Regions from separate parts of the Tenacibaculum sp. genome, predicted to be linked through region 2. Evidence: riboswitches for the same ligand, from Rfam matches in the RefSeq annotation. Region 2 holds a riboswitch; the other holds the start of a gene.

Region 1 (9,708 bases), on a different contig from region 2:
CGGCAAATCCATCTTCGTGAAAAGCTCCTGTAATCCAAACGGAACTAATCATACTGATTACAATCGCAATATCCGTAGGAAAAATATAAGAAGAGGCAAAATAGGCTAGTGCTGCAATGCTTCCAACTACAATTCCTACTAAAGAAAAATAACGACTGCTTTTGTTGAGTATTTCAGGCGAGTGATTTACCCATTTAGGACACGGAATTCGTGTGAAAAATAATACAGCAGTTAAAAAATAATGGATTTGTCTTTTTATCATAACTAGGCTTCGCTAATATTGGCACTTTTAAAAGTCGCCATTTCGTTTAAAAAGTTTACACTCGATTGAATAATAGGAAATGCAACAGCACAACCTGTACCTTCCCCTAAGCGTAAGCCTAAATTTAAAAGCGGTTCAGCATTTAAGAAGGCTAACATTTTTTGATGTCCTTGCTCCCCTGAATTATGACAAAAAATACAATAGTCCAGAATATCAGATTCCATTGCATGAGCTGCTAATAGGGCAGCAGTCACAATAAAACCATCAATTAGTAAGGTCATTTTTAAAGAAGCAGCTTCTAACATGGCTCCACACATCATTACAATTTCAAATCCGCCAAAAGCAGTTAAGGCTTCTATAGGTGTTGAAATAGAATCGGCGTGTAACTTATAAACCTCACATAATGTGTCGACTTTTGTTTGTAGTCCTTTGTCATCCACTCCAGTACCTCTACCCACACAGTTTTCAATAGGTGTATTGGTAAAATAACTCATTAACAAAGCCGCAGATGATGTGTTGCTAATCCCCATTTCACCAAAACCAATAACATTGCAACCTTCGCTATACACCTTTCTTACCAATTGTCTTCCTTTTTCTAAAGCTTCTTGGCATTGTTCTAGCGTCATGGCTTTGGTAGTGCTATAATCTTGTGTCCCTTTTGCTATTTTGGCATTGGTAAGTTGTGGATGCTCTTCAAAATCAGCATTTACACCAGCATCTATAATGTTTAAATGAATGTTATTCTGTTTACAAAACACATTAATAGCAGCACCTCCTTGCAAAAAGTTAAACACCATTTGTTGCGTAACCTCTTGTGGGTACGGACTCACTTTTCCTGTGGTAGCAATTCCATGATCTCCTGCAAAAACCATAATAGTAGGTTTTGAGAGTACAGGTGTAGTGGTATTTTGAATTAAACCAATTTGCATGGCGATTTTTTCTAAACTCCCTAAAGCACCAATTGGCTTGGTTTTGAAGTTGATTTCTTCTTGAAGTTCGTTCTGTAAATCTTTTGATAGGGGAGTTATTGTTGTTGTCATGTGTTATTTTAAAGTTAAAGGAAGTCCAGATACCATAAAAGTGGCTTTATCAGCTAACTTTGCTATGTGTTGGTTCGTCCAACCTTGTAGTTGTGTAAATTTTCTACTAGATTCGGAATTGGCATGTAATCCCATACCAATTTCATTAGAAATGATGATAATATTGGCGTCAATTTCTACCAGTTTATTGATTTCTTCTTTGGCGATTTCTAATGCTTTTTCAATATCATATTTTGTGTCCACAAAGAAATTTGTTAGCCACAGCGTTACACAATCGATAACCACCGTTTGTTTTTCAGCAATCACGTTGCTTAACCATTTTTCCTCTTCAACAGTGGTCCAGCGTTCATCTCTATCAGCAACATGTCTGTCAACTCGTTGCTGAAAATTGTCATCCCAAATACGAGAAGTGGCTAGGTAAATAGGGGTGTCAGATAAAGATTCGGCTAACTTTTGAGCATAGCTACTTTTACCTGAGCGTTCACCTCCTGAGATATAATATATCATGAAATCGCATTTTTTGTTGACACAAAGATTGGAAAGATTTTTAATAAAAAACAAATTAAAATAGAGAACTGTTTATTTTTGCTGAACTAAAACCACGAATTATGACAGTATCTTCTTTTATGCCAGCAGTAACTCAGATGATTTATGACATGGGCTTACAGAACTATTTAAACGGAATTACTTTTGAGTGTCCAGAAGTAGCTTTACAAGAAAAAGAAGTAGCTGTTCGATATAAGTTGGAAGGAAAAGTGTTAACGAGTAAAGAAATAACGGCTATTTTTTCTAAAACCAAGGCAGAAGGAAAGACGTTGTATTATGTTGATGAACCTGTTTTGGAACGTATCGCACCCGACATTGTTTTTACACAAGATGTATGTGATGTTTGCCAGATAGATACAGAATCTGTGGCAAAATCGGCGTATAAACTACCAAAGGTTCCAGAATTAATTTCGATTACTCCTAATTCGTTAGAAGATGTTTTTGAGAATGCATTAACCATTGCAAAAGCTATGAAGCAGGAAGCAATAGGAGAAGCGTATGTAAGTGGATTGAAAAAACGTATTTATGATATTGTAGATGTGCAACGTGAACATAGAATCCAGTCTAAAAGTGTAATGTTGTTAGAATGGATTGATCCGTTGTTCAACTGCGGACACTGGATTCCTCATCAAATAGGGTATGCAGGTGGAATCGATTTGTTATCGCATCCATCAGGAGATAGCATTGTAATTTCTTGGGATAAAATCGTAAAATACAATCCAGAGGTATTGATTATCGCTCCTTGTGGATACGGAATTGATAGAACTCTTGAGGATATGAAATTTTTAGAAGAAAGAGAGGAATGGACGTCTTTAAGAGCGGTAAAAAACAAACAAGTGTATATTGCCGACTTTGCCATGTTTACACAATCTTCTGCAGGAACTTTAGTAGAAGGAATTGAATGTTTGGCAAAAATGATTCATCCAGCGTATTATACCCTTCCAGAAAACTTACAAACAAAATTCGCAAATTATCATGATTTGATGGTTGCTAATTTATAAGAATACTATACATTTGCCGTGATTTTTGGTTTTTCTTTAATCACCTATTAAAGAGAATTAAAAGGGAATTCGGTGCAAAACCGAAGCTGTTCCCGCAACTGTAAGCTACTAAGCTTGTAACAATTACTCAAACCACTGTTTTTAAAATGGGAAGGTATGTTGCAAGACGCAAGCCAGGAGACCTGCCAAGATTCAACATGTAATTCGAACTTTCGGGATAAAAGTTTGGGTGTGGTTTTTCTACGCTTATATTTTTCCTGATTTTAAACTTTAATGATTAAGTAGTAATGAAAAAAAAAGTACTTTACTTAAGTGTTTTAACATCATTTTTTGCGTTTAATATCAATGCGCAAGAACAAGACAAAACAATACAACTAGATGAAGTTGTAATTTCAGATTCTAAATTCAAATTAAAAAAGGAAAATTCTGGAAAAGTTATTCATAAAATAACAGCAGAAACTATTGAAAGAAACAGTGGTAAAAATGTTGTTGATTTAATTAATAGTATTTCAGGAATTGAAATAAACGGAAACACAAGTTCACCAGGACAAACTTTAGGAGTTTTTGTTAGAGGAGGAAGTACCAAAGAAGTAGTCGTATTAATTGATGGAATTCAGGTGTCTAATCCATCAAGTAGCTCTGGAAGTTTTGATTTAAGATTATTAGACTTAAATGATGTTGAATCTATAGAGGTTATTAAAGGAGCAGCCAGTACTTTATATGGAACAGGAGCAGCAACAGCTGTAATAAATATTAAGTTAAAAGAAGCAAAATCAAATAAAACCAATGTAGCGTTATCGTTGTTTGGTGGAACAAATAATGACCAAAACACGAAGAGTGGCACAAGCATTCAAAGTTCAGCAAATGTGAATGGGAAAATCAATGATTTTAACTATTTAGTAAGCTTTTCTTCTCTAGATACAAAAGGAACATCTGCAGCAAGAGCAGAAGGGGGAGAGACTTTCAAAGCAGATCCTTTCCAACGTATTTCTACAAATGTGAAGTTAGGTTATAAGTTTAATGATAAGTTTTCTATCAATACTCTAGGGAGTTATAGTGAATTTACCAATAGTTATGATGGAGGTTCTTTCGCAGATGCTGATAACGTTTCGTTAGATAAAAGCTATAGAGTAAGCTTATCTCCTAAATATGAGTACGGAAAAGGAAGTGTACAAATAAACATGGCCTATAGTAAGTATGATTCTAATAGAGTTAACACTCAATATCCAGGAATAAGCAAAGGTGAAAACTACATAGCTGATGCATTTCTTAAGCATGAATTTGATAAAATATATTTTTTAGCTGGGGTTAATTTTCAACATAATACAATTGAAACCTATTCAATTCCTTATGGAGAAACGGAGTTAACGAAGACAGAGTATTCAGAGGAACCAACAACAAAATTGATAGATCCATATGTGAACGCTGTTTATGTATCAGATTTTGGATTGAACGTAAATGCAGGAGTTAGATTGAATAACCATAATAAATATGGTAACCATTTTGTATATAACGTGAATCCATCTTATAGAATAAAACAAGAAAATGGATATGTTAAGTTCTTAGCATCATACAGTACAGCTTTTATAGCTCCTTCTGTTCAAGATTTATATGCTTCTTGGGGGAATGTTGATTTAGAACCACAAGAGAGTGTAACTTATGAAGGAGGAGTAGAGTATAAGCTAAACTCATTAGTACTTAATGCTGTTTATTTTAATAGAGATATAGAAAACATAATTGCATACAATCCTACAACGTATACAATGGACAATATTGGTGATGCTGTTGTAAATGGGGTTGAGTTTAATGTAAATTATAAATTATTAGAAAGTTTAGGTTTGAATACTAATTATACCTACACAAATAATGAAGAAACAGCCATTAGAATTCCAAAACATAAAATTAACGCAGGAGTAAATTATGAAATTAAAGCTACTAATTTGTCGTTAAATTATCAATATGTTAGTGATAGAGATGATACAGATTTTAGAGGATTCCCTTATGAGAATGTTTCATTAGAGTCATATTCGTTGTTAGATTTTTCAGCTAATCATAAGTTGAACGATAATGTAAAGTTATTTTTAGGAGTAACTAACATTTTAAATGAAGATTATCAAGAAACTTTAGGATATACAACTCTTGGAAGAAATTATAAGTTGGGAGTTCGTTTATCCTTTTAATTTATAGAGCGTCCCCCAAAATAAACAGGGAAATATTGCTATGAATAAGCTCACCAATTTGGTGAGCTTATTTTTTATAAAAACTTTTCTTGTATTTCTTTAGAAGGAACCATGCACGCTTCTTTTTTACCAAACCATTTGTAACGATTTTTAGCAATATAATCGTATACAATATTTCTAAGCCCCTCTGGAAATACCCAAAAAACTTGTGTTAATTTCCAGATTCCACCAAAACCATTCATAATTTTTAACGCAGCCGTAGATTTAATATCATAAGCTACATTTGGCTCATATAGTATAATAGAATCAACCTTTGAAGTATCTATTCCTAAATATTGTGTAATTTCTTTTCCTATATCAGACTGAAGAGAAGTAAAAACAAACTGATTTTTCACGTCATATTTTATAACTTTTAGCACACTATTGTTGCAAAAATTACACACACCATCAAACAAAATCACTTTTTTATCACTAGGTAAATTGTTCATATTTAATTTTTTGTAAAAAATTAAGCGCTAACTTGTAACATTAATCAAAATTAAGCGTCTTGTAAGAAAGTAAATAACGATTTAACAATAATTTATCAGTAGATTAGAAAGATCAGTATTTATTTTTATTTAAAAATTAACTAACACTATGATTCGAATAGAAAATCTTCACAAATCTTACCCTATAGGAAAAGACTCACTTCATGTTTTAAAAGGGTTGGATTTACATATAAAAGAAGGGGAATTTGTGTCTATTATGGGATCTTCAGGGTCTGGAAAATCTACCTTATTAAATATTGTAGGATTATTAGATACACACGATGAAGGAAACTATTACTTAAATGGACAGTTAATAGAAAACTTAAATGAAAAGAAAGCTGCGGTATTGCGTAACAAGTTTTTAGGATTCGTTTTCCAGTCATTTAACTTAATTTCTTACAAAACCGCTTTAGAGAATGTTGCATTACCGTTATACTACAAAGGAGTTTCTAGGAAAGAACGATTAGAAATAGCTTTAGAGTACCTTGAAAAAGTAGGATTAAAAGAATGGGCTAATCACTTGCCAAACGAGCTTTCTGGAGGTCAAAAGCAACGAGTAGCAATTGCAAGAGCTTTAGCCACCAAACCAAAAGTAGTGTTAGCAGATGAACCAACAGGAGCATTAGATTCAACTACAACCGATTCGGTAATGGATTTACTAAAAGAAATTAACGATGAAGGGATGACTGTTTTTGTAATTACACACGAAGAAGAAGTAGCTGCTCAAACCAATAGAGTTGTTCGTTTAAAAGATGGAGTTATCATTAGTGATGAGTTAACAGAAGCGGCAACAAATAAAGCAAAAGCAATTTAATTATGTTTGATTTAGATCGCTGGAGAGAAATATTTCAAAGTATTGGTAAAAATAAGCTGCGTTCAGTTTTATCAGGATTCACCGTAGCCTTTGCAATTTTACTATTTACCTTATTATTCGGAATTGTGTCAGGATTGCAAAATCAGTTTAAAACAGCTTTTGTAGACGATGCAACCAATGCTATGTTTGTAAGAGTATGGAAAACATCCAAACCTTATAAAGGATTACAAACAGGAAGAAGAATTCAACTTAAAAATAAAGATTTTGACTACGTAAAAGATACCTACGATAACAAAATTCAACATTTAACAGCAAGAATATATAAGAGCGTAAATATTGCCTATAAAAACAATCAAAATAACTACCAGTTAAGAGCAGTTCATCCAGATCATCAGTTTTTAGAAAAAACAATTATTGATGAAGGAAGGTATATTAACGATTTAGACTTAAAAAATAAATCTAAAGTAATTGTAATTGGTAGGCTTGTAAAGCAAGATTTATTTGGAGAAAAGCCAGCGTTAGGAAAAAGAGTAAATGTTGATGGGATTTCGTATAAAGTAGTCGGAATATTTTCTGATAAAGGAGGAGATAATGAAGAACGATTGACCTATATGCCTGTTACAACAGCGCAGAAATTATATGGAAACAACGATTACATCAGTCAAATTAATATAGGATATGACCCTAAACTAAACCTTGATCAAGCGATTACATTTGGGAATCGACTAGAAAGAGATTTACGTAATAAGCTAGATATTCATCCTGATGATCAAAGTGCGTTATCTGTAAGAAATATGGCAGAAGCAAATAAAGGAATCAACCAATTTATGTTTGCATTGTACTTTATTGTCATTTTTGTAGGTTCAGGTACCTTAATTGCAGGAATTATTGGTATTAGTAATATTATGATTTTTGTGATTAAAGAGCGTACCAAAGAGTTCGGAATCCGTAAAGCATTAGGAGCAAAACCATCTTCAATTATTGGTATGGTAATTCAAGAGTCTATTTTAATAACCACTATCGCGGGGTATTTAGGACTGAGTTTAGGAACCTATATTTTAAGTGCTATTGGAGATAGTTTAGAAAAATACTTTATCAAAGATCCAAGTGTAAGTCCGGGAATTGTAATAGGAGCTACCATTATTTTAATCTTATCAGGATTAATTGCAGGGTATTTACCAGCAAAAAAGGCAGCACAAATTAAACCAATTGTAGCACTAAGAGCAGACTAATTATGAAGTTTTTATTTGATTCAGACACTTGGCAAGAAATTTACGGAAGTATTCGTAAAAACAAATTAAGAACGGGTATCACCATTGTAGGTGTGCTATGGGGAATTTTCATATTAGTTGTCTTGTTAGGGGCTGCGCGTGGTATGGAAAACAATTTTAAAAGAATTTTTGGAGACTTTGCAACCAATAGTGTTTTTATGTGGACGCAGAGAACTGACATGCCTTTTAAAGGGTTTCAAAAAGGAAGAAGATTTAATTTAACCTTTAAAGACATTGAGGTACTTGAAAAAGAATACGCCAATGAAATAAAGCTATTAGCACCTAGAAATCAAACTAACGGTACTGTTGTTAAAGATTTTAAATCAGGTGATTTTCAGGTAAGTGGTGATTATCCAGTGCTAGATCGTGTACAAAAGAAAGATTTAATCTACGGAAGATTTCTCAATCAAAACGACATAAAGAACAATTCAAAAGTTTGTGTTATTTCTGAAGATATGTACAAACAACTGTTCGATAAAAAGGAAATACCTATTGGACAGTATGTGAAGATTAGCAACGTAAACTATAAGGTTGTAGGAGTATATAAGGTTTCTAATACAATCAACATTGATGGAGACACAGCGTATATTCCATTTACTACCTTTCAAAAAGTATACAACACATCCAATAAAGTAGATTGGATGATGATTACAGCCAATGAAGGAGTAGATATTAAGCAGATGGAAAAAGACATTCTGTTAACCTTAAAAAACTTACACAAAGTACATCCAGACGATAAAAGAGCTTTCGGTAGTGTAAACTTAGGAGACCAAATAGATAAGTTAATGGGCTTTTTAACAGGAATGCAGTTTCTAACTTGGTTTGTAGGAATTGCAACCTTAATAGCAGGGGTTTTTGCCATCGGTAATATCTTATTAATAACCGTAAAAGAGCGTACGAAAGAAATTGGAATCAGAAGAGCTTTAGGAGCAACTCCCAAAAGTATAAGAAGACAAATAGTATTAGAATCTGTATTCTTAACCACCGTAGCAGGCATGTTAGGAATTATTTTTGGAGGATTTGTTTTATTCTTACTAGACCGTTTAGTAGGAAGTGGAGACGATCCAACACTCGTAAATCCAACCGTAAATATACCCATAGTAATGTTGGCTTTTTTAATCTTAGTAGTTTTAGGAACCTTAATAGGATTAATACCAGCATATATGGCAACAGTAGTAAAACCAATCGAAGCATTAAGAGAAGAATAAAAAAAGAAACAATCAATTAATCATGAGCAAAAGAGCAAAAATTATCTTAGGAATAGTAGCACTATTATTTGTAGTCATCCTAATTTGGTTAGGGAAGAAAAATCAAAAAAGTGTGGTAACCTATGAAACAGAAAAACCATTTAAAACCACAATCGTAAAAAAAGCGGTAGCTACCGGAAAAGTGGTTCCCTTAGAAGAAGTTGAAATCAAACCTCAAATTGCAGGAATTATAGACAAAATTGTTGTTGAAGAGGGAGCTATTGTAAAAGCAGGAGATTTATTAGCAACGGTAAGAGTTGTGCCAAACGAACAATCATTACAAAGTGCTAGAGGAAGAATAAACTCAGTGCAAATTCAATTAAACAATGCAAAAACTCAATACGATAGAAACAAGAAACTTTTTGATAATGGAGTCATTTCTAGTCAAGAATTTGAAGCCTCTCAATTGTCGTATAACCAAGCAAAAAACGATTTAACCAATGCTCAAAATGATTACCAAATCATTAAAAAAGGATCTGTAGGTTCTGCTGGAGCTAATACAAATATTAGAGCTACCACCTCTGGTATGGTAGTAGAAATTCCTGTTAAAAAAGGATATCAAGTAATTCAATCTAACAATTTTAATGCAGGGACTACCATTGCTACCATTGCAGATATGGAGAAAATGATTTTTGAAGGGCAAGTTGATGAATCAGAAGTAGGTAAATTGGTAAAAGGCTCAAACATTCAAGTTTCATTAGGGGCGATTGAAAGTAAGAAGTTTCCAGCAGTTTTGAACTTTATAGCTCCAAAAGGAACCGAAGAAAACGGAGCGGTCCAATTTAAAATTAAAGCAGATGTAACACTTGATGAAAATTAT
Region 2 (9,708 bases):
AGCTTGTCAAATTTTTCTGAATCAAAAGGAATGTTGATATCTCCCCACCAAACTTGGTCTTCAGTTATATCGTCTTTAACGATAAAACGATCCATTGGAGAGCGACCTGTGAACTCACCTGTTTTAACAGCTAATGCTCCAAAACTGGTTTCTTCTCCTTGTTCTTTTTCAATAGTGATGTCGTGTAACTCGTCTGAAGTTAATTGATAACGAACCGTAGCGTCTTTTATGCCTAAGTTATCTAACGATATCGTTTTCGTATCAAGATTTGTCATCTTAAAAGATTTTAGTTGTGTTTAATTTTGGACAAAAATAGTTCTTTTTGATTAAAAAGATGAATCATACAAAGATTTTATCAACTTTAACTTTTAATAACTTTTTTAAAAAAGCGATATGCTAATAGGCTCCAACCCATAATTAATAGCATTCCTCCTAAAGGTGTAACAAACCAAATGGCTTTTGCAGGAACGTTTGCTAAGTAAATTAAATAAATGGATCCTGAAAACAATAAAATTCCAGCTATTAAAAAATAACTAATCCTGTTCTTTTCTTTGTTTGTAAACTCAGCAAACATGTTTACTAAAAGTAATAATAGCGCATGAAAAACCTGATAACGTACAGCAGTTTCAAAACTTTCTAAAGCTTCCGGTGCTAGTCTTGTTTTTAAGGCATGAGCTCCAAAGGCTCCTAAAACAACAGCAATTCCTCCTAAAATCGCTGCTATTGTTAAATTTTTATACATTATTTTAGTTTTTGTTTAAATTTAAACTTTTTTAGCGATATTGTCGCCTCAAAATTTAGTGATAACAAAAATACATTATAATGAGAAATATATTGATAATTGGTGCTGGTAGATCAAGCTCTTCACTTATAAAATATTTAGTAGATAAATCTTCAGAGGAAAGCCTACACATAACTATTGGTGATGTTTCATTAGAAAGTGCTCAATCTAAAGTTAACAATCATTCTAATGCTACAGCAATACAGTTAGATGTTTTTAATACAGAAGAACGCTCAAGTGCAATTCAAAAAGCAGATATCGTTATTTCAATGTTACCCGCTCGTTTTCATATTGAAGTAGCTAAAGATTGTATTACTTACGGAAAACACATGGTTACCGCCTCATATATTTCTGATGAAATGAAAGCGTTAGATGAAGAAGCTAAAGCAAAAGGATTAGTATTTATGAACGAAATTGGTCTGGATCCAGGAATTGACCATATGAGTGCGATGCAAGTTATTGACCGCATAAAAGAACAGGGAGGTAAAATGCTATTATTTGAATCTTTTTGTGGCGGATTAGTAGCTCCTGAAAGTGATACTAATTTATGGAACTATAAATTTACTTGGAATCCTAGAAATGTGGTATTAGCAGGTCAGGGTGGAGCTTCAATGTTTATACAGGAAGGAACCTACAAGTACATTCCATATCAAAAATTATTTAGAAGAACTGAATTTTTAACTATTAATGGTAGTGGAAGATTTGAAGCATACGCTAACCGTGATTCTTTAAAATACAGAAGTATTTATGGTTTAGAAGATATTAAAACTATGTATCGCGGAACAATTCGTAAGGTGGGATTTTCTCGTGCTTGGAACGTATTTGTTCAATTAGGAATGACTGACGATACATACACGATTGAAGATTCAGAAAATATGAGTTATCGTGATTTCACAAACCTTTTCTTAGCCTACTCTCCTTCAGATTCTGTTGAGTTAAAGTTTCGTTCGTATACAAAGATTGATCAAGATGATTTAATGTGGGATAAATTTGTAGAGTTAGACATCTTCAATCCGAATAAAAAAGTAGGATTGAAAAACGCTACTCCTGCTGAAATTTTACAAAAAATATTGATGGATTCTTGGACTCTTGAAGCTGAAGATAAAGATATGATTGTAATGCATCATATTTTTGGATACCAATACAAAGAAGACAAGTATCAAATTGAAAGCAGCATGGTAATTAAAGGTGATGATCAAACCTACACTGCCATGGCAAAAACGGTTGGTTTACCTGTAGCCATGGCTACGGTACGTATTTTAAATGGTGATATTACAACTCCTGGCGTACAATTACCAATCAACAAAGAAGTGTACGAACCAATTTTAAAAGAATTAGAAGACTACGGAATTAACTTTATTGAAAAAGAAGTTCCTTATTTAGGTTATAACCCTGAGAGTGTAAAGGGGTAAAAATTTCAAATAACGAATAAAAAGGCATCTAAACAAGGGTGCCTTTTTTTTAGCTAAAAAGAACTCATTTATAAAGTTCGTATTTTTACATTTCAATACTACACTAACAAATGGTCGAACGTATTTTAACAGAGCATATTAAAGGATACACTTCTTTTTCTGAAGAAGAGTTATCAGAAATAGCAACATTTTTCGATCATCAACCTTACAAGAAAAAAGAAACTTTATTATTTACTAACCAACGATGTGATAAACTATTTTTTGTTGCCAAAGGTTGTTTACAATTATATTTTATTGATGATTTAGGCTATAAAAAAACTACACAGTTTGCTTTGGAGAATTGGTGGTTGACAGACTTTTTAGCGTTTCAACACCAAAAACACGCTAACTTTACGATAGAGGCAGTTGAAAACTCTATAGTTTTATCAATCTCCTTTTCGAAATACAATGAATTATTAAGCAAATTCCCATTACTAGAAAAATATTTCAGAAACATATACGAAACAGCTTACGGAGCTGCTTTAATGCGTTTAAAATACATAAACAGCTACTCTAAGGAAGAACTGTTTTTTAGGTTTAGAGAAGACTTTCCTGAGTTTGTGCAACGAGTACCTCAATATTTATTAGCTAGCTTTTTAGGCTTAACTCCTGAATATTTAAGTGAAATTAAAAGAAAATAACATTTCTTAAGCTAGTTTATTTTTTACTGAAATCTTCTTAACTACCTTTGTACTTATATTAATTTAAGGGCATAATAGCATTATGAAAAATATGAAAAAACTTGTCGTTGTTGGCGGCGGGTTTGCTGGATTAGAACTTATAAAAGGATTAGGAAATTCAGAAAATTATCAGATTATTTTAGTAGATAGTAATAACTACAACTTCTTTCCTCCTTTAATCTATCAAGTATCTACAGGTTTTATGGAACCATCTGCAATTAGTTATCCATTCAGAAAAATATTAAGAAAGTTTAAAAACGCTCGTTTTCGACTCGGTACTCTTGAAAAAGTTGTTCCCGAAGAAAACAAAATAGTGGTAAGTAATGGAGAAATAGAATACGACATCTTAGTAATGGCTACTGGAACAGAAACTAACTTTTTTGGAAACAAAAACATTGAAAAGTACAGTTTACCTATGAAAACGATTAGTGATGCCTTATCTCTTAGAAATGTTATCTTAACTAGATTTGACCGAGCTACTAGAATTCACAATCCAGAGGAAAGAAAAAAATGTTTAACTTTTGTAATCGCTGGCGCAGGTCCTACTGGAGTTGAGCTTTCAGGAATTTTATCTGAAATTAAAACGTCAATTATCATAAAAGATTATCCTGAGTTAGATGAAAACGACTTTGGAGAAATTCACCTTATCGATGGTCAAAGCTCTGTGTTAGCTCCTATGTCTAAAAAAGCACAAAAATACACTTCTAAAAAGTTAAGTGAGCTCGGAGTTAGATTAACGATGAATACTATGGTTAATGACTTTGATGGTGAAACTGTGTACTTATCAAACGGAGAAAAAATAGAAACCAAAAACCTTATTTGGGCAGCTGGTGTATGTGCAAAAACATTTGATGGTTTTTCAACAGAAAGCTTTGGTCCCGGTAGAAGATTAAAAACAAATTCATTTAATATAGTACATTCATATGATAACATTTATGCTTTAGGAGACTGCGCCTTAGTTTTAGGCGATGAGAACTATCCTAATGGGCACCCGCAATTAGCCCAACCAGCATTACAACAGGCAAAGAACTTAGCTAAAAATCTTAATAGGAAAAACGATAACTGGAAGACTTTTCAGTACAACGACAAAGGCTCTTTAGCTATTATTGGACGAAATAAGGCTGTACTTGACTTTCCTGGTCAAAAACAATCCTTAAAAGGTTTTGTTGCATGGTTAATTTGGATTTTTGTACATATCATGGGACTTGTAAACTTTAAAAACAAAGTAAGAACTCTATACAACTGGTTAGGCTACTACATATACAAAGACCAATATTTTAGAATGATTATTAAACCTACTCAAAGAGATACTAAATAAAATACGCATGAAAAATTTAAGCATTGTAACACTACTAATTTTTACAATTATTACTGTTAGTTGTAATTCAGAAAAATCGAAAACAGATAACAAAACTGAAGAAGTTGAACAAGTTATATCTCCAACTGACACCCTAACTAAACACCTAAAACCTTTTAATCCCGATCTACCAACAATTGGACTTTTAATGTTTAACGGAGTTTTACAAGGAGAAGTTATAGCAACGTCAGATGTTTTTGGTAAAGTAGACAAAGATGGTAAACAACTTTTTAATGTAGTAGCAATAGCTGAGACTCCTAAACCCATTACTACCGAAGAAGGAATGCATTTTGTTCCTGATTATACTTTTGACAACTGTCCTAAGCTAACAGCTTTATTTGTACCAAGCGCTTACGATATGTATGCTCAAGTACATAATAATAAAGTGGTAAATTTTATAAAAACAAAAAATCAAGAAACCCAATACACTGTTAGTAATTGTGCTGGGGCAAATTTAATTGGTAAATCAGGTATAGCAGATGGTCATAAAATTGTAACATGGATTGGTGGTGGTGAACAACTACAAAAAGACTATCCAAATTTAAAAGTGCAAAACGACAGCTTGGTGACTTTTGTTAAGGACGGTAAGTTTTTATCTTCAAACGGAAATTTAGCTAGTTATATTTCAGCATTGGAGCTTCTTGAAATTATGACAAATACAGAACACAGAAAATTTATTGAAAGTTACTTATACCTAGATCAACTTAAAAAATGGGAACAGTAAACATTCACTATCATTGCTCTTTTTCAAACATAAGCATCAATTAATTGATGCTTTTTTTATGCTCTTTTCTCAAAAAATAATACCTACATTTACCCCGATAAGTTCTTTACATACTTCATCAACCGAAAAGGTTTTACTTAGCTGTAGATTAATAGGGAATCGTGTGCAAATCACGAACTGTCGCGCAACTGTAAGTAACACACCAAAAGTTTTTATCCTAGCATATCCACTGCCAAAAGCGGGAAGGATGATAAAAGCTGTTATAAGTCAGGAGACCTGCCTATTCGGATATTGACAATGCTTTCGCGATTTGAAGCTTTTGGGTCATACCGATGTTATATTTTAACGCACACTTTCTTTTATAGAATGCCGTGCTTGTTTTGGTATACCATTATTTTTCCTCAAACATCTTATCGTTTTTAGCATTGCGAAGCATCTAAAAGAGCTTTTAAATTATTGTTTAATTATAAAAGTTTAAAAGAAAATGCAAACGCACATTCTTGGCTATCCGCGTATTGGTAGCAACAGAGAACTCAAAAAAGCCTGCGAGCAATATTGGTCGGGCAAAACTAGTTTACAGGAACTTCTTGAAACAGGAAGAAACATCTGTCAACAAAACTGGGAAACACAGCAAAAAGCAGGCATAGACCTCATTCCTTGTAATGATTTTTCTTATTACGATCAGGTGTTAGATATGACACTTACTGTTGGTGCAGTTCCTAAACGTTACAATGAAGTAGCTTTAAAAACTTCAAACTCTGAACTGGATCTTTACTTTGCTATGGCAAGAGGATATCAAAAAGATAACCTTGATATTACTGCTATGGAAATGACCAAATGGTTTGACACCAATTACCATTATATCGTTCCTGAATTTTATAGAGATCAAGAGTTTAAACTGTTTTCCAACAAAATTGTTAATGAGTTTGTCGGGGCAAAACAAGCGGGAATTAATGCCAAACCTGTAATTATTGGTTTGGTTAGCTACCTTCTTTTAGGAAAAGAAAAAGAAGAAGGTTTTGACAAATTAGATTTGGCCTCAAAACTACTTCCTGTGTATCTTGAAATTCTACAAGAGCTTCAAACACATGGCGCTGAGTGGATTCAGTTTGACGAACCTTTCTTAGCATTAGACTTGAGTGAAAAAACTAAAGAAACCTATCAATTTATCTATAATGAGATTAGAAAAAAGTTCCCTAAACTACAATTTATAGTGACTACCTATTTTGAAGGACTAAAAGATAACCTTTCGTTGGCCAATATTCTCCCTATAGATGCACTACATATCGACTTAGTTCGCTGCGAAGAACAATTAGATGATGTATTGAACACATTTACTGAAAACAAAATTTTATCATTAGGTATTGTAGATGGTAGAAATATTTGGAAGAATGATTTTGAAAAGTCCTTGCAACTTATTCAAAAAGCTACTGATAAATTGGGCTCTGACAGAGTTTTTATAGCTCCTTCTTGTTCCTTATTACATTCCCCATGTGATTTAGACTTAGAGACATCTTTAGACGGCCAAATTAAACAATGGCTTGCCTTCGCTAAACAAAAACTTACCGAAGTAAGCTTATTAAAAAAGTTATCTAAAAGCACTAGTGATAAAAGTGTTTTAAATGCTTTTGAAGAAAACAAAAAAGCTATTGAAAACAGAAAATCTTCAACATTAATTCATCATAACGATGTAAAACTGCGTGTTGATGCCGTTACTAAATTAGATTCTCAAAGAAAAAATGACTTTTCAGTTCGTCAAGAAGCACAAAATAAAGTATTGAATTTACCACTATTCCCTACCACTACCATTGGCTCCTTCCCTCAAACCAAAGAAGTAAGAAGCTGGAGGGTTCAGTATAAAAAAGGAAATTTAAGTAGTAAAGAATATAAATACTTACTTAAAAAGGAAACTCAAAAGACCATTCAATGGCAAGAAAAAATAGGTCTTGACGTATTAGTTCATGGTGAATATGAACGAAACGACATGGTAGAGTATTTTGGTGAGCAACTTGCTGGGGTTACTTTCACTAAAAAAGGTTGGGTTCAAAGTTATGGTAGTCGTTGTGTAAAACCTCCTATCATTTATGGCGATGTTTACCGACCTCATCCAATGACTGTTTACTGGTCGCAATACGCGCAATCTTTAACTGACAAATGGGTTAAAGGAATGCTTACAGGCCCTGTTACCATTTTACAATGGTCTTTTGTGCGTGACGATCAACCTCGTAGCATTACTTGTAAACAAATTGCACTGGCTATACGTGATGAAGTTAAAGATCTAGAAAATGCTGGTATTCGAGTTATTCAAATTGACGAACCTGCTATAAGAGAAGGACTTCCTCTTCGAAAATCAGGTTGGAATGATTATCTAAAATGGGCTGTAGAAGCTTTTAAAATTTCATCATGTGGTGTAGATGACGCTACTCAAATACATACACATATGTGTTATTCAGAGTTTAATGACATTATTCAAAACATTGCTGATATGGATGCCGATGTGATTACTATTGAATGTTCACGCTCTCAAATGGAGCTATTGAATGCCTTTGCCGATTTCAAATACCCGAACGAAATTGGTCCTGGAGTTTACGATATCCATTCACCAAGAGTTCCTTCAAAAGAAGAAATGGTTGAGTTACTACAAAAAGCACAAAAAGTTATTCCAGCTTCTCAACTTTGGGTAAATCCGGATTGCGGTTTGAAAACCAGACATTGGGACGAAACAGAAAAAGCATTACTCGCTATGGTTTCCGCTGCAAAAGAAGCTTCATTAAGCTACAGTACTAACACCTTAGAAACTGTAAACTAATAATGGTTTAAAAAGTGCCTGAATACTATCATGTTCAGGCACTAATCATACTAAAGAAATAAAAAATGACCACAGAAGAAAAAATAACTCAATCTGAAACACGAATTTTCAAAGCCGTATTTCCAAATACAACCAATCATTATGATACACTGTTCGGAGGAACTGCCATGCAATTAATGGATGAAGTTGCTTTTATTACTGCAACACGATTTTGCAGACAAAAAGTAGTTACTGTAAGTAGTGATAAAATTGATTTTAAAAAACCCATTCCAGCTGGAACTATTATTGAATTAATTGGACGAGTGAGTTATATAGGTAATAAAAGTTTACAAGTTACTGTTAAAATTTTCACTGAACACATGTATTCGCATCACAGAGAAAAAGCCATTGAAGGGGAGTTTACCTTTGTAGCAATTGATGAAAACAAAAATCCTATTGCAGTAATAAAAAATAGCGCTGAAGAGCTACATTACTCACAACAAGAATATCTTAAAACTAAACAGAAATTTTGATAATATAACCTCATAACAGGTTACATCTTTAAATAAAAATCTTTCGTCAAATTAATATAGGCATCAGTATACTGGTGCCTTTGTGTTTCTATAATTAATTCTTCTTCTTGTATAGAACTTTCAGTAAACGACAGCTCTAATAAACTACGCTTGGTTTCAGTAGTAGGAGTTCCTTTTACTCGGCAAACTCTGTTTAAGTATAAATTATACTTCTTAGCTAGTTCGATAAAACTTTCTTCTTCTTTAAATGGGATAATGGTTGAAAATCTTCCATTTTCAGATAAAATTTCACCCACTCCTTTTAACAACTCTTTAAAAGACAATGAACTCGTAAATCGTGCTTTATTTCTCGCAACATCTTCTGTTTCGTAATTATCGGTATAAAATGGTGGGTTGGATACAATTATATCATACTCTTCTTCTTCCTCAGACATTTCTGCTGCAAATTCCACAAAAGAAGCATTGTAACAAAAGAGTCTATCCCCCCAATCTGATTGCTCAAAATTCTCTACAGTTTGTTCATAAGCATCTCCATCCACCTCTACTGCATCAATCGTCATGGCATCACTTCGTTGTGCTAACATTAATGAAATAACACCTGTACCAGAACCAACATCTAGCATTGTATCTGGATAATCTCCTAAATTACACCATGCACCTAACAATACTGCATCGGTACCAACTTTCATTGCAGTTTTATCTTGATGTACCGCAAACTCTTTAAATTGAAATGGTTTCATTTATAAAAATCTCCCAAGAATTTTTTCTGCATTGAAAAATAAATACAATACAACAATTAATAAAATCACTAAGAATACCCCTCTTTTAGGATTTCCTTTTTTTCGATTACCGAAACGTCTTTTAAACTCCATTTGTTTGTTTTCTAATTTCTATATTAATTACGTAAAATATTATTTCCTAACTTTTGTTCTCGTAACATTTAGCTACGCTGAATATTACTCGCCTACTTTCGTAGCTCGTAACATTTCTCTTTTCCCTGGAGGCCCAGGTAAACGTTCCACCTCAAAACCTACTGCTTGCATTGCTCGTCGTACACTTCCCTTTGCTGAATAGGTTACTAAAACCCCTTCTGGTTTTAACGCAGCAAACATAATTTTAAAAATATCTTCCGTCCATAAATCGGGTTGTACTCTTGCTCCAAAAGCATCAAAATAAATTAAATCGAAGTAATTCTCATCGGTAATTTCGGCAAAAAATTGCTTGCGTTTAGTCAATGAAAAATTAGGAGTAATCTTGTGCTTTTCTTCCCAAGAAACTTCGTGAATTTTATCAAAAAGGTCTTGTTTATCACCTGCCTCTAACTCCGTAACATAATTCAATTTTACTACTTCTTCCTTGGCTACTGGATAAGCTTCAACACCAACGTAATCAAT

The links. A riboswitch is a leader RNA that binds a small molecule or an ion and turns the genes downstream of it on or off. The one in region 2 is predicted to bind cobalamin.
Region 1: linked by a shared signal. The riboswitch ahead of ACN0WY_RS12710 (TonB-dependent receptor plug domain-containing protein) and the one ahead of metE (5-methyltetrahydropteroyltriglutamate--homocysteine S-methyltransferase) in region 2 are both predicted to bind cobalamin.

Annotation. Positions count from the first base shown of each region.
Region 1 is NZ_JBLWTZ010000016.1:50,147-59,854, reverse strand. It holds gene ACN0WY_RS12730 (adenosylcobinamide-GDP ribazoletransferase) at 1-262, opposite strand, end outside; gene cobT (nicotinate-nucleotide--dimethylbenzimidazole phosphoribosyltransferase) at 265-1,302, opposite strand; gene ACN0WY_RS12720 (bifunctional adenosylcobinamide kinase/adenosylcobinamide-phosphate guanylyltransferase) at 1,306-1,809, opposite strand; gene ACN0WY_RS12715 (ABC transporter substrate-binding protein) at 1,911-2,849, shown strand; cobalamin riboswitch at 2,859-3,054, shown strand; gene ACN0WY_RS12710 (TonB-dependent receptor plug domain-containing protein) at 3,137-5,029, shown strand; gene ACN0WY_RS12705 (thiol-disulfide oxidoreductase DCC family protein) at 5,104-5,517, opposite strand; gene ACN0WY_RS12700 (ABC transporter ATP-binding protein) at 5,666-6,370, shown strand; gene ACN0WY_RS12695 (ABC transporter permease) at 6,373-7,602, shown strand; gene ACN0WY_RS12690 (ABC transporter permease) at 7,605-8,849, shown strand; gene ACN0WY_RS12685 (efflux RND transporter periplasmic adaptor subunit) at 8,872-9,708, shown strand, end outside.
Region 2 is NZ_JBLWTZ010000002.1:218,807-228,514, forward strand. It holds gene pckA (phosphoenolpyruvate carboxykinase (ATP)) at 1-275, opposite strand, end outside; gene ACN0WY_RS02325 (DUF423 domain-containing protein) at 362-742, opposite strand; gene ACN0WY_RS02330 (saccharopine dehydrogenase family protein) at 823-2,193, shown strand; gene ACN0WY_RS02335 (Crp/Fnr family transcriptional regulator) at 2,304-2,873, shown strand; gene ACN0WY_RS02340 (NAD(P)/FAD-dependent oxidoreductase) at 2,956-4,230, shown strand; gene ACN0WY_RS02345 (DJ-1/PfpI family protein) at 4,238-4,993, shown strand; cobalamin riboswitch at 5,105-5,292, shown strand; gene metE (5-methyltetrahydropteroyltriglutamate--homocysteine S-methyltransferase) at 5,478-7,802, shown strand; partial or broken gene ACN0WY_RS02355 (acyl-CoA thioesterase) at 7,868-8,248, shown strand; gene ACN0WY_RS02360 (tRNA1(Val) (adenine(37)-N6)-methyltransferase) at 8,335-9,054, opposite strand; gene mnmD (tRNA (5-methylaminomethyl-2-thiouridine)(34)-methyltransferase MnmD) at 9,271-9,708, opposite strand, start outside.